Regions from separate parts of the Mesorhizobium sp. P2_E10 genome, predicted to be linked through region 1. Evidence: predicted binding sites of a transcription regulator. Region 1 holds the regulator's gene; the other holds the start of a gene.

Region 1 (7,776 bases):
TATTTTCATCACCCGTCTTGAAACGAAAACCACCAGGGAAGGCGTCCCGCCGCATCCTATTGCCGACCAGCATATCCGCCGCGACAAGGGCACTGCCAAGCAGGTCCGGCCTGGGGAGGCGCTTGCCGAAAAAGACCGCACCAAACGCCGCCACAAACACGACGCCTAGGCGCCATATGCACGGAATGGCGGTTCTAGAACGCCTTAGCCCAGATACCTGGACACCCGTGCCTTCAGCAGATCAATCAGCTCCAGATCCATGAATTCGTAGTCGTCGGGGATGTCGAGGCAGATCACCCGGGCCTTGCTCAGGCTGTCCCTAAATCTCTTCTGCAGTTTGGTGCGGTGCGCCTTCTCCATGACGAAGATGATGTCGGCCCACGCCACCAGCTCATGCGTCAGCGGCGTGTCGGCATCGTGGTTTGTTCCCGCCGATGCGACCTCGATATCCTGGCGCTTGGAAAACACCTGCTCGGCAGTCGGGCTGCGCAAGCGGTTCTGGCTGCAGACGAAGAGCACGTTTTTCAAAGGGGTTATCTCGCCAGATCCGCCACCACGGCGTCGAGCACGATCATGCCGGCGGCCGTGGCGCGCAGCCTTGCATTGCCGATCGGCGCCACCAGCCCTTCGTCCTGCAGCACCGTCAGCCGCGCCGTCGACAGGCTGCGTCCGGAAAACGCTTCGTAGCGCGACAGGTCGATGCCTTCGGCGAGCCGCAAGCCCATCAACAGGAACTCGTCGGCCTCCTCCGAACGGGTCAGGATTTCGCCACCGGTGACGCCATGAGCCTTGGCCTCGACAAGATTGGCCCAGGTCTCCGGCATTCTCTCGGCGATCGTGACTGTGCGGCGGCCGTTTTCGATGAAGCGGCCATGCGCGCCGGGGCCGACACCGACATATTCGCCATAGCGCCAGTAGGTCAGGTTGTGCCGGCTTTCGGCACCCGGCCGGGCGTGGTTGGAAATCTCATAGGCCGGCAGCCCGTGCGCCGCGGTGATTTCCTGCGTCAGCGCATAGAGGTCGGCGGCGTGGTCATTGTCGGGAATGGCGAATTTCTTCGCTGCATGCAGCGCGTGGAACGGCGTGCCTTCCTCGATCGTCAGCTGATAGAGCGACAGATGGTCGGCGGCGTGGCCGATCGCCTGTTCGAGCTCCAATGCCCAAGCCTCTGGCGTCTGGCCGGGCCGCGCATAGATCAGGTCGAACGACAGCCGCGGAAAGATTTCGCGCGCCAGCCCGATCGCATGCAGCGCCTCATCGACATTGTGCAAGCGGCCGAGAAAACGCAAATCCTTGTCGTTCAGCGCCTGCACGCCGAGCGACACCCGGTTGACACCGGCCGCGCGATAGCCGCGAAAGCGCTCCGCCTCGACCGAGGACGGATTGGCTTCCAGCGTCACCTCGATGCCATCGGGCACCGTCCAGTTTTTGGCCACCGCGTCCAGCACCGCCACCACCGTTTCCGGTTTCATCAGTGACGGCGTGCCGCCGCCGAGAAAAATGCTGGTGACGTCGCGCGGTCCGGTGCGTTCGCGCATGGTCTTGAGCTCGGTCTCGAAGGCGCGGGCAAAACGCTCCTGGTCGACGGGCTGGTGGCGGACATGGCTGTTGAAGTCGCAATACGGGCACTTGGCCGCACAGAACGGCCAATGGATGTAGACGCCGAAGCCGGGGCTGCGGTCGAGGGGCATGGTCATGCCGGACCCAATCATTCCGAACCAAGTCGCGCTTGGGCGAATTTCTGGAAGGCGCGGGCGCGGTGCGACAATGCGGTCGGCTGGCCGGGCTTCCAGCCGTGTTTTTCCTCGGCACTCATCTCGCCAAAAGTCTTGTCGAAACCATTGGGCAAAAACACCGGGTCGTAGCCGAAGCCGAGCTCGCCGCGCGGCGGCCACACCAGCGTTCCCTCGGCCTCGCCGCGATAGTACTCGGCATCGCCGTCGGGAAAGGCCAGGCAAATGACGGCGACGAAGCGGCCCTTGCGCTGTTCCGGCAGAGCCGCGCCGACTTCCTGCAGCGCCACTTCGGTGCGCTGCATGGCCATGCCGAAGTCGCGCGAACCATCCGGCGTCTCGGCCCAATTGGCGGTGTAGACGCCGGGCGCGCCGTCGAGCGCATCGACGCACAGGCCGGAATCGTCCGACAGCGCCGGCAGGCCGGTCGCCTTGGCCGCGGCCAGCGCCTTGATGTAGGCGTTTTCCTCAAACGTGGTGCCGGTCTCGTCCGGCTCCGGCAGGCCATAGTCCTTGGCCGATTTCGCTTCGAAGCCGAACGGCCCCATCAGATCGGCGAATTCGCGCAGCTTGCCGGCATTATGGCTGGCAACGACGATCTTCTTGCCATCGAGAGAATGCATCAAAGGCCCCAGATTCTTGGCTCGGCGAATTCGATCGAATTGCCCGAGGGGTCGCGAATATAGATCGAGCGGCCGCCTTGCGGCCATTCGAACTCACTTTCGATGGCGATCTTTTTCGCCTCGAGATGCGCCTTCCAGCGGGCGATCTCGGCAGCGCTTGCCGCAAAGCAGAGGTGGCCGTCGCCAACCGTGCCGTGCGGCGGCACCTTCAGCCGCGCATCGGGCGCCGGCGGGACTTTCGTCGCCTCGGCATTGAAGACCAGCAGCACGCCGGAACCGCAGCGGAAGAAAATGTGCCTGCCGTCGACCTTGCCGAGCAGATCGAGGCCGAGGATGTCGGTGTAGAACGCTTCGGCCGCCGCCAGATCGGTGACGTAGAGGGCTGATTCCAGGATGGCGGCGGGGGTCATCGTGAAGCCGAAGGTTACGCCACAGCCATCTGCTGCAGGCTGACCAGCCGCTGGATGCCTTTCTTGGCCAAGCCCATCAGCGCCGCGAACTGATCCTCGGAAAAAGGCTCGCCCTCGGCCGTGCCCTGGATCTCGACGATGCCGCCCTTGCCGGTCATGACGAAATTGGCGTCGGTACCGGCCGAGGAATCCTCGACATAATCGAGGTCGATGACCGGCTGGCCGTCATGGATGCCGCAGGAGATCGCCGCGACATGATCCTTCAGCACCTTGGCGACGCTGGCCATCTGCCGCGCTTCCATCCAGCGCAGGCAGTCGTAGAGCGCCACCCAGCCGCCGGTGATCGAAGCGGTGCGGGTGCCGCCGTCGGCCTGGATGACATCGCAGTCGACGGTGATCTGCTGTTCGCCCAGCGCCTGCAGGTCGACCACGGCGCGCAAAGAGCGGCCGATCAGACGCTGGATTTCCAGCGTGCGGCCGCCTTGCTTGCCGGCGGACGCCTCGCGGCGCATGCGCTCGCCGGTCGAGCGTGGCAGCATGCCGTATTCGGCCGTCACCCAGCCCTTGCCGGAGTTGCGCATCCAGCCCGGCACCTTCTCCTCAAGGCTCGCCGTACACAGCACATGCGTGTCGCCGAACTTCACCAGGCACGAGCCTTCGGCGTGCTTGGAGACGCCGCGCTCGAAGGAGATGGCGCGCATTTCGTCGAATTGGCGTTTGGAAGGGCGCATTCAGGCTGTTTTCCTATGTTTTTCGGAATCGTGGCCGGCTTGTAACCGCATGGGGCCTATGGCGCAAAGGAAAATGGCCGGACACAGACACCGGGCGGTCTGACACGGACACCGGATCTGGCACGGACACCGGGTGATCTGGCACAGAGACCGGGTTGCGCGGGCGCCGGTGAGGTCTATATCCTTTAGCCGGAGGTTTTTGGCTCGAATGACCAAGGCAGTCGCCGAACCCAGTTTGCTGTCGCCCGCGCTGCAGTCGCTCGATATGCGCTCGCGCGATATTTTTCGGCGCATCGTCGATTCCTACCTGAAGGACGGCGAGCCTGTGGGCTCACGCAGCCTGTCGCGCATCCTGCCATCGTCGCTGTCGCCGGCCACCATCCGCAACGTGATGAGCGACCTCGAGCATCTCGGCCTGATCTATGCCCCGCACATTTCGGCCGGACGCCTGCCGACCCAGGCCGGGCTGCGCTTTTTCGTCGATGCCTTCATGGAACTCGGCGACCTTTCCGACGAAGAGCGCCGCATCATCGAGGCGCAGGTGCGCGCCTCCGGCTCGGGCGCGACGCTGGAGCACATGCTGACAGAAGCCAGCCAGATGCTGTCCGGCATGTCGCGCGGCGCCGGCCTGGTGCTGACCGCCAAGAACGAAGTGGCGCTCAAGCACATCGAATTCATCCAGCTCGAGCCGACCAAGGCGCTGGCCGTGCTGGTGTCGCAGAATGGCGATGTCGAAAACCGTGTCATCGACCTGCCCGCCGGCGTCACCGTTTCGCAATTGCATGAAGCCTCCAACTTCCTCAACGCCCACATCCGCGGCCGCACGCTGGCCGAGGCGCGGGTCGAGATCGCCCGCATCAAGGAAGAGACCAAGGCGGCGCTCGACACGCTGTCGCAGGATCTGGTCGAAAAAGGCCTGGCGGTCTGGGCCGGCGCCGACAGCGGCCTGCCGGCGCGCCTCATCGTGCGTGGTCGCGCCAATCTGCTGGAAAATGTCACCGCCCACGCCGAGATCGAGCTGCTCAGGCATCTGTTCGAGGACATGGAGACGCAGGACGGGCTGATCCAGCTGCTCGACCTCGCCGAGGAAGGCTCCGGCGTGCGCATCTTCATCGGCTCGGAAAACAAGCTGTTTTCGCTGTCGGGTTCGTCGCTGGTCGTTGCGCCCTATCGCGACAAGGACGCCCGCGTCATCGGCGCGCTCGGCGTCATCGGCCCGACCCGGCTGAACTACGCCCGCATCGTGCCGATGGTCGACTATACGGCGCAGCTGATATCGCGCATGCTACGCTGAGGTGTATTGGTATTCAGGTGAGGTCGGCCTGACCTGAATCTCAACACAGCTCATGGCAAGGCTGCGCAAGGAGAAAAACAATGGCTTTCGAAGAGATCAAGGCGCAGATCAGCCTGTTGCTCGAAGAGATGGTCAACCAGCCGGAGGATCAGCATGAGGTGCAGGAACAGCTGCGCGAGAAGCTGAGGGAAATGCGGGCCATGGGCCTGCCGCTGCCGGCCGACCTGGTTGAGCTGGAAAAGCGCCTCGACGACGATTTCTACGCCGCCGGGAGCTGATCTCCCGATACCATTTCCGCGCGCTCAACGTTGAGGCGGAACGACTGTCGGGCCGGCTCGTTCAAACGCTTCGAAGCCAAGCCTTGAGGTCAGCATGATCCGATATGCCGGTCTGACGGCCATTTCCGTCGCCTTGTTTTTCGCCACGGCGGCATTTGCCCAGCAGGCGGATCAGCCGTTGCTGAAAGGTGAAGCCGCCTTTGGCGACTGGAGGGACGACAGGCCGGGCGTGCGGCGCCTGATCCGGCCTGAGGATCTGCCGGCGCCCTTCGTTACCGAATCCGCATCCAATGGCGCCGGTCTGGCAGACCGGCCGGAAGGCGCCAAGCCGATACTGCCGTCGGGCTTTTCGGCCGAGATGATCGCATCGGGCATCGCCAGCCCGCGCGTCGTGCGCGTCGCGCCCAATGGCGATCTGTTCGTCGCCGACAGCAGGGCCAACCAGATCCGCGTCTATCGCCTCACGCAGGGCAGCGCCAAGCCTGCCGAGGAAGCGATCTTCGCCAACGGCCTCACCCAGCCCTACGGCATCGCCTTCTATCCGCCAGGCAACAGTCCGCAATGGGTCTATGTCGCCAACAGCAACAGCGTCGTTCGCTTTGCCTATCGCGACGGCGACCTCAAGGCTTCCGGCCAGCCGGAAACCGTCGTCGCCAACATTCCTTCGAGCCACCACTGGACCCGCGACATCGCCTTCTCGCCGGATGGCAAGACGCTCTATCTCTCGGTCGGTTCCGGTTCGAATGTCGCCGAGGGCATGGGCAAGCGACCGAAGGGCGGCCTGGACGCCTGGGCGAAGTCGATGCCGCTGGGCGCTGCCTGGGGCGCCGAGGATGGTCGCGCCGATGTGCTGGCCTTCGACCCCGAAGGCAAGAATGGCCGCATCGTCGCAACCGGCCTGCGCAATTGTTCGGGCATGACGGTGCAGCCGGCCACCGGCGCGCTGTGGTGCGTTGTCAACGAGCGTGACGCGCTTGGCGACAATGTGCCGTTCGAATATGCAACCACGGTGAAGGACGGCGCCTTCTATGGCTGGCCCTGGTACTATATCGGCAACAATGAGGATCCGCGCCACAAGGGCGAGCGCCTCGACCTCGCCGGCAAGGCGACCATTCCCGACGTGCTGATGCAGGCCCATTCGGCGCCGCTCAACATTGCATTCTATACCGGCGGGAATTTTCCGCCCGACTATCAGGGCGATGCCTTCGTCGCCTTGCATGGCTCGTGGAACCGCGGCATCCGCACCGGCTACAAGGTGGTCAGGTTGCGGTTCAAGGACGGCAAGCCGACCGGCGAGTATGAGGATTTCATCACCGGCTTCGTCATCTCCGACGACGAGGTCTGGGGCCGCCCGGTCGGCGTGGCGGTGGCGAAGGATGGCGCGCTGATCCTGACCGAGGATGGCAGCGGCACCATCTGGCGCATCACCTATGGTGGGACCTGACCCACTGGTGCAATCGAATCCTGCCTTGAGGGAATTCACCCTCCCCCGGCTTTGCGCTAAAGCTGTCGCATGACCCTTACCGGATTCCTCGCCTACAGCGCCGCTCTCGGCATCGCCGCCGCCATTCCCGGCCCCGGCGTCACAGCACTTGTGGCGCGGGCGCTCGGCTCAGGCTTCCGCTCGTCGTTGGCCATGTCGTTCGGGCTGATGCTTGGCGACCTCACCTATCTCACCGCCGTGGTGCTCGGCCTCGCCTTTGTCGCCCAGACTTTTGGCATGGTCTTCCTGGCCATCAAATGGCTCGGCGTCGCCTATCTCGCCTTCCTCGGCTGGCGCTTCTGGACCAGCGGCATCACACCCGAAACGGTCGAGGCGAAAAAGGGCAAGGGCGGACTGCTGTCCAGCTTCATCGCCGGCCTCACCGTCACGCTCGGCAATCCGAAGACGATGATCTTCTATCTCGCCATCACGCCGACCATCGTCGACCTGAAGACCATCACGCTCGTCGACTACGGCATCCTGGTCGCGCTCACCGTCGTCGTGTTGCTGGTGGTGCTCGTGCCCTATCTCGCATTGGCGGCCAAGGCGCGCTGGTTCCTGAAGTCGCCGCGCGCGCTGAAAGCGCTGAACCGCACCGCCGCCGGCTTCATGGTTGGCGCCGCCGCAGCGATTGCCGCCCGCCAATAGGCGCGTTTCGGCCAAGCCATTCCAGAATCGGCTCGTTTCAGGAAACCGTTTTCCGATGCCGGGGTGCTTTAAGCACAGGCTCCACTCGGATATTTCCGGTCGACAGCTTATCGTGCCGGCCATACCCTGACGCTTGAAGTCCACTTGCCTGAAATCCTGGGAGCGAAACCAATGAACAAGCCCGTCACCTCAGCGCGCGTGCCTGGCCGCGGCCGCATCTACAACTCGATCACCGAGACGATTGGCGACACACCGCTGGTGCGGCTCGACAAGTTCGCCAGGGAAAAGGGCGTCGTCGCCAATCTTCTGGCCAAGCTCGAATTCTTCAACCCCATCGCCTCGGTCAAGGACCGCATCGGCGTGGCAATGATCGAAGCGCTCGAGGCATCGGGCAGGATCACGCCCGGCAAGACCACGCTGGTCGAGCCGACCTCTGGCAACACCGGCATCGCGCTGGCCTTCGCGGCCGCCGCCAAGGGCTACAAGCTGATCCTGACCATGCCGGAGACCATGTCGGTCGAGCGTCGCAAGATGCTGGCGCTGCTCGGCGCTGAACTGGTGCTGACCGAAGGCCCG
Region 2 (7,776 bases), on a different contig from region 1:
GGCGGGCCGGAGCCTGCAGTGCGCGACGCACGATGTTGATGCCGGCGGTCTGGTCGGAGTTGGCGCCGGTTGCCTTGATGGTCAGCGAAGCGCGCAGCAGGGCGACGCCGCCGCCGGGAACGATGCCTTCTTCGACGGCCGCACGGGTCGCGTTGAGGGCGTCATCGACGCGGTCCTTCTTTTCCTTGACTTCGATCTCGGTCGCACCGCCGACGCGGATGACGGCAACGCCGCCGGCCAGCTTGGCCAGACGTTCCTGCAGCTTCTCCTTGTCGTAGTCCGAGGTGGTCTCCTCGATCTGCTGCTTGATCTGGGCAACGCGGCCCTGGATCTCGGCCTTCTTGCCGGCGCCGTCGACGATGGTGGTGTTCTCCTTGGAGATCGACACCTTCTTGGCGCGGCCGAGCATGTTGAGGCCGACGTTCTCGAGCTTGATGCCGAGGTCTTCCGAGATGACCTGGCCACCGGTGAGGATGGCGATGTCTTCCAGCATGGCCTTGCGGCGATCACCGAAGCCCGGCGCCTTGACGGCGGCGATCTTCAGGCCGCCACGCAGCTTGTTGACGACGAGCGTGGCCAGAGCCTCGCCTTCGACGTCTTCCGAGATGATGACCAGCGGCTTCGAGGTCTGCACGACAGCCTCGAGGATCGGCAGCATGGCCTGCAGGTTGGAGAGCTTCTTCTCGTGGAGGAGAATGTAAGCGTCTTCCAGATCCGCAACCATCTTGTCGGCGTTGGTGACGAAGTAGGGCGAGAGGTAGCCGCGGTCGAACTGCATGCCTTCGACGACTTCGAGTTCGGTCTCGGCGGTCTTGGCTTCCTCGACCGTGATGACGCCTTCATTGCCGACCTTCTGCATCGCTTCCGCGATCATCGAGCCGACCGAAGCRTCGCCATTGCCGGCGATGGTGCCGACCTGGGCAACYTCTTCCGAGGTCTTGATCTTCTTGGCGTTCTTGATCAGCGTCGCGACGACGTCGGCMACGGCGAGGTCGATGCCGCGCTTCAGGTCCATYGGGTTCATGCCGGCGGCAACCGCCTTGTGGCCTTCCTGGACGATCGACTGCGCCAGAACGGTCGCGGTCGTGGTGCCGTCGCCGGCGATGTCGTTGGTCTTCGAAGCAACTTCGCGGACCATCTGCGCGCCCATGTTYTCGAACTTGTCTTCAAGCTCGATTTCCTTGGCGACGGTGACGCCGTCCTTGGTGATGCGCGGCGCGCCGAACGACTTGTCGATGACGACGTTACGACCCTTGGGGCCGAGCGTGACCTTCACCGCGTCGGCGAGGATGTTGACGCCGCGCAGCATGCGCTCACGGGCGTCGCGGGAGAATTTTACGTCTTTGGCAGCCATGTTTTAGCTCCTGGCAGGGGCTTGGGATCAAGCCCGAAAATTCAGTTGASGGTGAGGCCGATAATCAGCCGATGATGCCCATGATGTCGGATTCCTTCATGATCAGAAGGTCTTCGCCATTGAGCTTGACTTCGGTGCCCGACCACTTGCCGAACAGGATGCGGTCGCCAGCCTTGACGTCCAGCGGGACCAGCTTGCCGGCTTCGTCGCGGGCGCCGGAACCAACGGCGATGATCTCGCCTTCCTGCGGCTTTTCCTTCGCCGTATCCGGGATGATGATCCCGCCGGCCGTCTTGGATTCGGATTCGACCCGGCGAACGACCACGCGGTCATGAAGCGGGCGGAACTTCGACTTTGCCATTTTTTCTTCCTCGAATGAGAACGGTGAGAACAGTTCCTCCATCCGGCGGCGCCGGACGTATGAGTTAGCACTCACCAAAGGCGAGTGCTAACGTGGCCGTGAAATAGGCGCGCGGCCGGCGAGAGTCAAGGCGCGCGGCGCCTTCGATGCGCGGGAATTTTCGCGTTCTTCCGCTGGCTAAAGAAACAGCCGCAACTGGGTGTGGATGATCGACCGGTAGTCTTCGAGGGTCCGGCGGCCTTCCCTTTCGTCCTGGGTCAGTGCCAGACGCACGACGCCGCCGGCAAGCTGAAAGAACAGGAATACCACGCGGGCGAACTGGTCGCGCTTCTCCGGCTGCAGGAGAGGGCCGACATGATCGCAGAACAGCTTCGCCTGCTGCCGGGTCTCGGCGATGTCGAGATGTTGCAGCGCCTTGTCGGCCTGGATCGCATTCTGCAGATCCTGGATGGCGGGGTCTTCGGCAACGCGCCGATAGTAGTCTTCGAGCAGACGGTCCGCTGCTGCTGTCACATCGTCCAGCCCGTGAATCTCGGCGATGATGGCACCGAAGCGTGCGCGGCTTTCCTCTGAGAACCGCTCATAGAGCATCGCCAGGATCGCCGACTTGTTGGGGAAGTAATGATAGACGGTGGCGATCGGCCCGCCCGCCAGCATGCCGACTTCCTTCATGGTGACGGCATCGATGCCCTTTTCGCCGATCAGCCGCATGGTCGTTGCCAGGATGGCGTCGATGCGGTCGCGGCTGCGCTCCTGCTTCGGCATGCGCCTCGGCTCGGTCATCGTCCGGCTTGCTTCTTTCATGCGCCAGATCTCCCGCGGCAGTCCTAATTTCATGCTTGACAAAAAATATGATCAAGTATCAGTTTTGAGAAATGCTGACAGATTGTCAGATTTTTTGAAGCACGGCAAGGACGCTGGGGAGGGACCTGTGACGTTAGCAAAGGCAGAGCACAATGCCGATTGGCTGGTCGGCAACCCGACCGGCGGCCAGCTTGCCTCGGCGCTGTGGATCGGTTCGGTTGGTCTGCTCATCCTCGGGCTGCAGCCGGTGCTGCTCGGCGCGCTTTATACCGAGGGACATGTCAGCGGCGACGAACTGGCTTTGGTCGCCACGGCGGAGATGATCGCCATTGCCATTGGTTCGGCTGTGGTGGCGATGCTGCTCTCGGCGCACAATATGCGCTGGAAAAGTGCAGCGCTTTTGATCCTGCTGGCGCTGGCGAATTTGTGGACGGCCTATGCGGTCAGCACCGGCCTGCTGATATCAGTGCGCGCTGTCGCCGGGCTGGCCGAAGGTGGGCTGGTGGCGGTCGCCACCGAACTGATCGCCCGTTCGCGTCGGGCCGAGCGCATCGGCGGCTATTTCGTCACCATGCAGACCCTGGCGCAATGCGCGCTTGCATTGTTGCTGGCGCTCTATGTCATCCCGGCCGCCGGGTCGGTCGGTGGCTTCATCGTCCTTGCCGTCGTTTGCGTCGCCTCGCTGGCGGTCGCCTTCATTGTGCCTGATGACTATGCCGAGCTGCCCAAGGACGAGAATCTGGCCAATGTGCTGACCGTCCCTTCGCTCACCGCTCTGTTGTCCGTCTTCTGCTACTTCATGTTCTTCGGCTCAGTCTGGGCCTTTCTGGAACCGCTCGGCGCGCAATACGGCATCGACGGCCGCACCGTCGGCCTGATCGTCTCGGCGAGCCTCGCGGTGCAGGTTCTCGGCGCGATGACGGCGACTGCCTTCGAGGCGCGCATCGACTACCGCCTTGCCATCGTGGCGATCGGCGTGATCGCTTTTGCCAGCTCCGTGGTGCTCGCCAGCGGCCCGGGCCTGACGGTGTTCTGGGCCGCTGCGCTGGTCATGGGCTTCATCCTCTTGTTCATTGTGCCCTATCAGATCCGGCTGGCGATCACCGCCGACGAGACGCGGACATCAGTGCTGTTGGTGCCGGCCGCCCAGCTCTTCGGTCTGGCAATCGGGCCGATCGCGGCGTCGCTGCTGATCGATGGCAAGGATTTTAGGCCGGTGCCGGAATTCGCCGCCGCCAGCGCCGTTGCCAGCGTGGCGCTGCTCGGCCTGTTCGTCCTCGTGGTGCGGCGTCGCCGCGCAATTGCCTAGGTGAGGAGGCAGCATGTCGAACAGCTGGAGCAACTGGTCCGGTTTTGTCCGTGCTGAACCAAAACTGATCGCCAGTCCCGCCGACGCCGGCGAACTTGGCGATCTGGTGCGTACCGCGCCTAGCCCGGTGCGGGTCGTCGGCGCCGGCCATTCCTTCACGCCGCTGGTGAAGTCCGAAGGCACGATCCTGTCGCTGGAAAAGCTCGAGGGCCTGGTGTCGCACGACGTTCAGCTAAATCAAGCACGAGTGAGGGCAGGGACACGGCTCGGCTCGCTGATGCACCTCCTGCAAGGCATCGGCCAGGGGCTGCCCAATATGGGCGACATCGACCGGCAAGCCATCGGCGGCGCGCTCGGCACCGCCACCCACGGCTCAGGCCCAACGCTCGGCGCCTATCACACGCAGTTGCAGACGGTTCAGATCGTCGATGGGCTCGGCAAGGTCCGCGACTTCACCGGGGCTAGCGATCAGGAGACGATCCACGCCATTGGCGTCGCGCTCGGCGCCTTCGGCGTGCTGACCGAGGTGACGCTGAACAACATTGCCACCTACCGGCTGCGCCGCCGCAAATGGGTGTTGCCGATCGCCGACATGCTGCGCGATTTCGAGACGATGATGGCCGCGCACCGCTCGGCCGAGTTCTACTACATTCCGTTTTCCGGTTATGCCCAGTTCATCGCCAGTGATCTGAGCGATGCAGCACCGACACAGCGGCCCCCGGAGGAGGACGAGGCCGGCTTGAGGACGCTGCGCCGCTTGCGCACGGCGCTGGCCTGGCTGCCGTCGCTGCGCCGCCGGCTGATCCTGGGCGCCATCGCCAAGCTGCCGGCGGAGGACTATGTGCAGGACTGGCTCAACGTCTATGCCAGTGACCGGCAGACGAAGTTCAACGAGATGGAATATCATTTGCCGTTCGAGGAGGGTCCAAAGGCGCTGGCCGAGATCATCGAACTGACGGAGAAGCGCTTTCCCCAGGTCTATTTCCCGATGGAAGTGCGCACGGTCGCACCCGACGATTTCTGGCTCTCGCCATTCTATAACAGGCTGACCTGTTCGATCGCCATCCACCATGACGCGGCGAGCGATCCGCTGCCTTTCATGCGGGCGGCCGAGCCGATCTTCTTGAAATATGGCGGCAGGCCGCACTGGGGCAAGATGCACAGCCTGAAAGCGGCGGCGCTGAAAAAACTCTATCCGCGCTGGGACGACGCCATGGCGGTGCGCCGCGACATCGATCCGGAAAACCGTTTTGTTTCGCCCTATATGGCCGAGCTGTTCGGCATCGAACCATGAGCGCCTATTTCACCGCATTGTCGGATGCGCTGAGGTCCGCCGGCATCTTCCAGCCTTGCCTGCTGCTCGACCTCGACCGGCTGGACAACAACATTGCGCTGGTCCGGGAAAGGCTGGCGCCAGGCCTTGCCGTGCGGCTGGTCGACAAGTCGCTGGCTTGCCTGCCGCTGCTTTCGCATATCGGCAAGGCGCTCGGCACGAGCCGCTTCATGACCTTCCATCCGCCGATCACGGCAGCTGTGCTGAAGGCGTTCCCCGATGCCGACCTGTTGTACGGCAAGCCAATGCCGGTCGACGCGGCGCGTGCTGAGCTTTCGAAAGGCAGCGCCGACTGGTCACGCATCTGTTGGCTGATCGACACGCAAGAGCGATTGGCGGAATATGGCGCGCTGGCAGCCGAACTCGGCACCGAGCTGCACATCGCTTTCGAGATCGATGTCGGGCTGCATCGCGGCGGCTTTGCCAGCCCGGAGGCCTTGTCGAAAGCTTTGAAGTTGCTGCTGGCCCGGCTGCGTTGCGAAGGCGTCATGGCCTACGAGGCCCATGCGCCGCACATTCCCGGCCTGTTCGGCGGGCCGGCAAGAGCATTGGCGAAGGCGTCGGCGCTGGCAACGGCGTTCGTCGCTTGCCTCGGCGAGGACCAGCGCCGCATCCTCAACATCGGCGGCAGCAAGACCGCGCTGCTCCACCATGGCGGGGCGGCCAACGAAGTGTCGATGGGGTCGGCCTTCGTGCTGCCCAGCGATTTCGACACGCCTGGCCTCGATGGGTTTCAGCCAGCTGCCTTCATTGCCACGCCGATCCTGAAAGTGGTCGAGCCGATGCTGCCGGGTCCCCCCGCCGTTTTCCGCCTGCTGCAGGCGTTCGGCAGGTTTCCGCGCAAGGGCTGCTATCTCTATGGCGGCAAATGGATGGCCGAACCGGTATTTCCGGAGGGCATGGCGACCAACAGTCTGCTCGGCCTGTCTTCCAACCAGCAATTCATGGCCTTGCCGAACGACGCGACGGTCAAACCCGGCGACTACGCTTTCCTGCGCCCGACGCAGAGCGAGGCGGTGCTGCAGCAGTTCGGATCGATCGCGGTGCTTTCCGGCGGCAGGATTGTCGATCGCTGGCCGGCACTGCCGATGGCGTGATGCGGTATCGGCTCATCGATTAGTTGACTCTGTCAAGTAAATGATCGATCGTATGGGCAGGAGACTGCCATGACGATTCATCATCAAGCCGGCAAGGAGCGCATCGACGCGGTGCGCGCCTTCAACCGTTTCTACACCCGACAGATCGGGCTGCTCGACGAGGGGCTGTTGAAAAGCGCCTTCTCGCTGACCGAGGCGCGGGTGCTCTACGAATTGGCAAATCGCGATGGCCTAAGCGCCACTGATCTTACCCGCGATCTCGGCCTTGATGCAGGTTATCTCAGCCGCTTGCTGAAGAAATTCGAGGAGCGCGGCCTGGTCGAGCGCGCCGCGACCGAAGCGGATGCGCGGCGCTCGTCGATCGTGCTGACGCTGGCAGGGCGGCAGGCCTTCGCACCGCTGAACCGGGATTCTCACGACCAGGTCGCGGCCCTGCTCGATCGGCTTCCCGCTCTGGAACAGGATCGGCTGGTCAAGGCCATGCAGACCGTGCAGCGCCTGCTGGGCGAGGGGTTCGAGCCTAAAATCCCCTATATTCTGCGGCCCCTGCAGGTCGGCGACATCGGCTGGATCGTGCGCCGCCAGGGCATGCTCTACGCGCAGGACTATGGCTGGGACGAAACCTATGAGGCGCTGGTCGCCGAGATTCTCGGCGCGTTCGTCAAGTCCTTCGACCCGAAATGGGAACGCAGCTGGATTGCGGAGCGGGAAGGGGAAGTCGTCGGCTCGGTCTTTCTCGTTCGCAAGTCCGAGGAAGTGGCGAAGCTGCGCCTGCTCTATGTCGAGCCTTCGGCACGTGGATTGGGCATCGGCAAGCGGCTGGTCGATGAATGCATTGGTTTTGCCCGCGCCAGGGGTTACAAGACGCTGACGCTGTGGACCAACGACATCCTCGTCTCGGCGCGACGCATCTATGAAGCGGCGGGCTTCAAGCTCGTCGAGGAGGAGCGCCACCATTCCTTCGGCAAGGATCTGGTCGGCCAGAACTGGAACCTCGACTTGTAGCGTTGCTACGGCCGTTCGCTATGGCTTCGGGCGTTCGTCGCTTCAATCGACAAATCGTTGTCGATTGATCGGCCTAAGGCCGACCGCTCCTCACCCCTTCACCGGAATCCAGATCTCCAGCCCGCCATTGCCGCTGCGCGGATCGAATTCCGGGCCGTAGCGCTCGAACTCCGGTGCATAGGCGATTTCATGGCCGGAGACCGGCAGCCATTTGTTCCAGATCGTGTTGACCGTGCGGCGGATGGTCGAGATGTGCTCGCGATGGGCGAACACCGCGTATTTCTGCGCCGGCACCCGAACGCGCGAAAATTGCTTGGGCAGGTCGGAAAAATCCGACACTTCGACGCCGGCGATATAGTCGAAATTGCCGGCGTCGTCGCCATTGACGCAGACGCCATAGGCGACGTCGCCGGTATCGCCCGGAATGTTGCCGATATAGGGACCAAAACGCTGCCACTGCATCGGAATGCCGGCGCTGGTTTCGCAGCTGTAGCGTTCACCGAGCCCGGCGAT

What was found. Region 1 encodes HrcA, which represses chaperone genes, less so after heat shock. Its sites were predicted from a motif close to GTTAGCACTCNCNNNNNGNGAGTGCTAAC; they were not measured.
Region 2: groES (co-chaperone GroES) is a predicted target of HrcA. The motif match lies at 1,779-1,807, and genes of this name have one in related genera.

Annotation. Positions count from the first base shown of each region.
Region 1 covers NZ_JBFUEK010000001.1:60,128-67,903, forward strand. Annotated here, with positions in the region: gene AC1D0N_RS00305 (hypothetical protein) at 1-169, shown strand, start outside; gene AC1D0N_RS00310 (low molecular weight protein tyrosine phosphatase family protein) at 205-528, opposite strand; gene hemW (radical SAM family heme chaperone HemW) at 534-1,697, opposite strand; gene rdgB (RdgB/HAM1 family non-canonical purine NTP pyrophosphatase) at 1,709-2,356, opposite strand; gene AC1D0N_RS00325 (VOC family protein) at 2,356-2,766, opposite strand; gene rph (ribonuclease PH) at 2,781-3,497, opposite strand; gene hrcA (heat-inducible transcriptional repressor HrcA) at 3,706-4,791, shown strand; gene AC1D0N_RS00340 (hypothetical protein) at 4,872-5,069, shown strand; gene AC1D0N_RS00345 (PQQ-dependent sugar dehydrogenase) at 5,164-6,513, shown strand; gene AC1D0N_RS00350 (LysE family translocator) at 6,583-7,200, shown strand; gene cysK (cysteine synthase A) at 7,372-7,776, shown strand, end outside.
Region 2 covers NZ_JBFUEK010000002.1:364,593-372,368, forward strand. Annotated here, with positions in the region: gene groL (chaperonin GroEL) at 1-1,354, opposite strand, end outside; gene groES (co-chaperone GroES) at 1,419-1,715, opposite strand; gene AC1D0N_RS06580 (TetR/AcrR family transcriptional regulator) at 1,893-2,519, opposite strand; gene AC1D0N_RS06585 (MFS transporter) at 2,647-3,828, shown strand; gene AC1D0N_RS06590 (D-arabinono-1,4-lactone oxidase) at 3,842-5,122, shown strand; gene AC1D0N_RS06595 (alanine racemase) at 5,119-6,258, shown strand; gene AC1D0N_RS06600 (bifunctional helix-turn-helix transcriptional regulator/GNAT family N-acetyltransferase) at 6,328-7,263, shown strand; gene AC1D0N_RS06605 (GyrI-like domain-containing protein) at 7,354-7,776, opposite strand, start outside.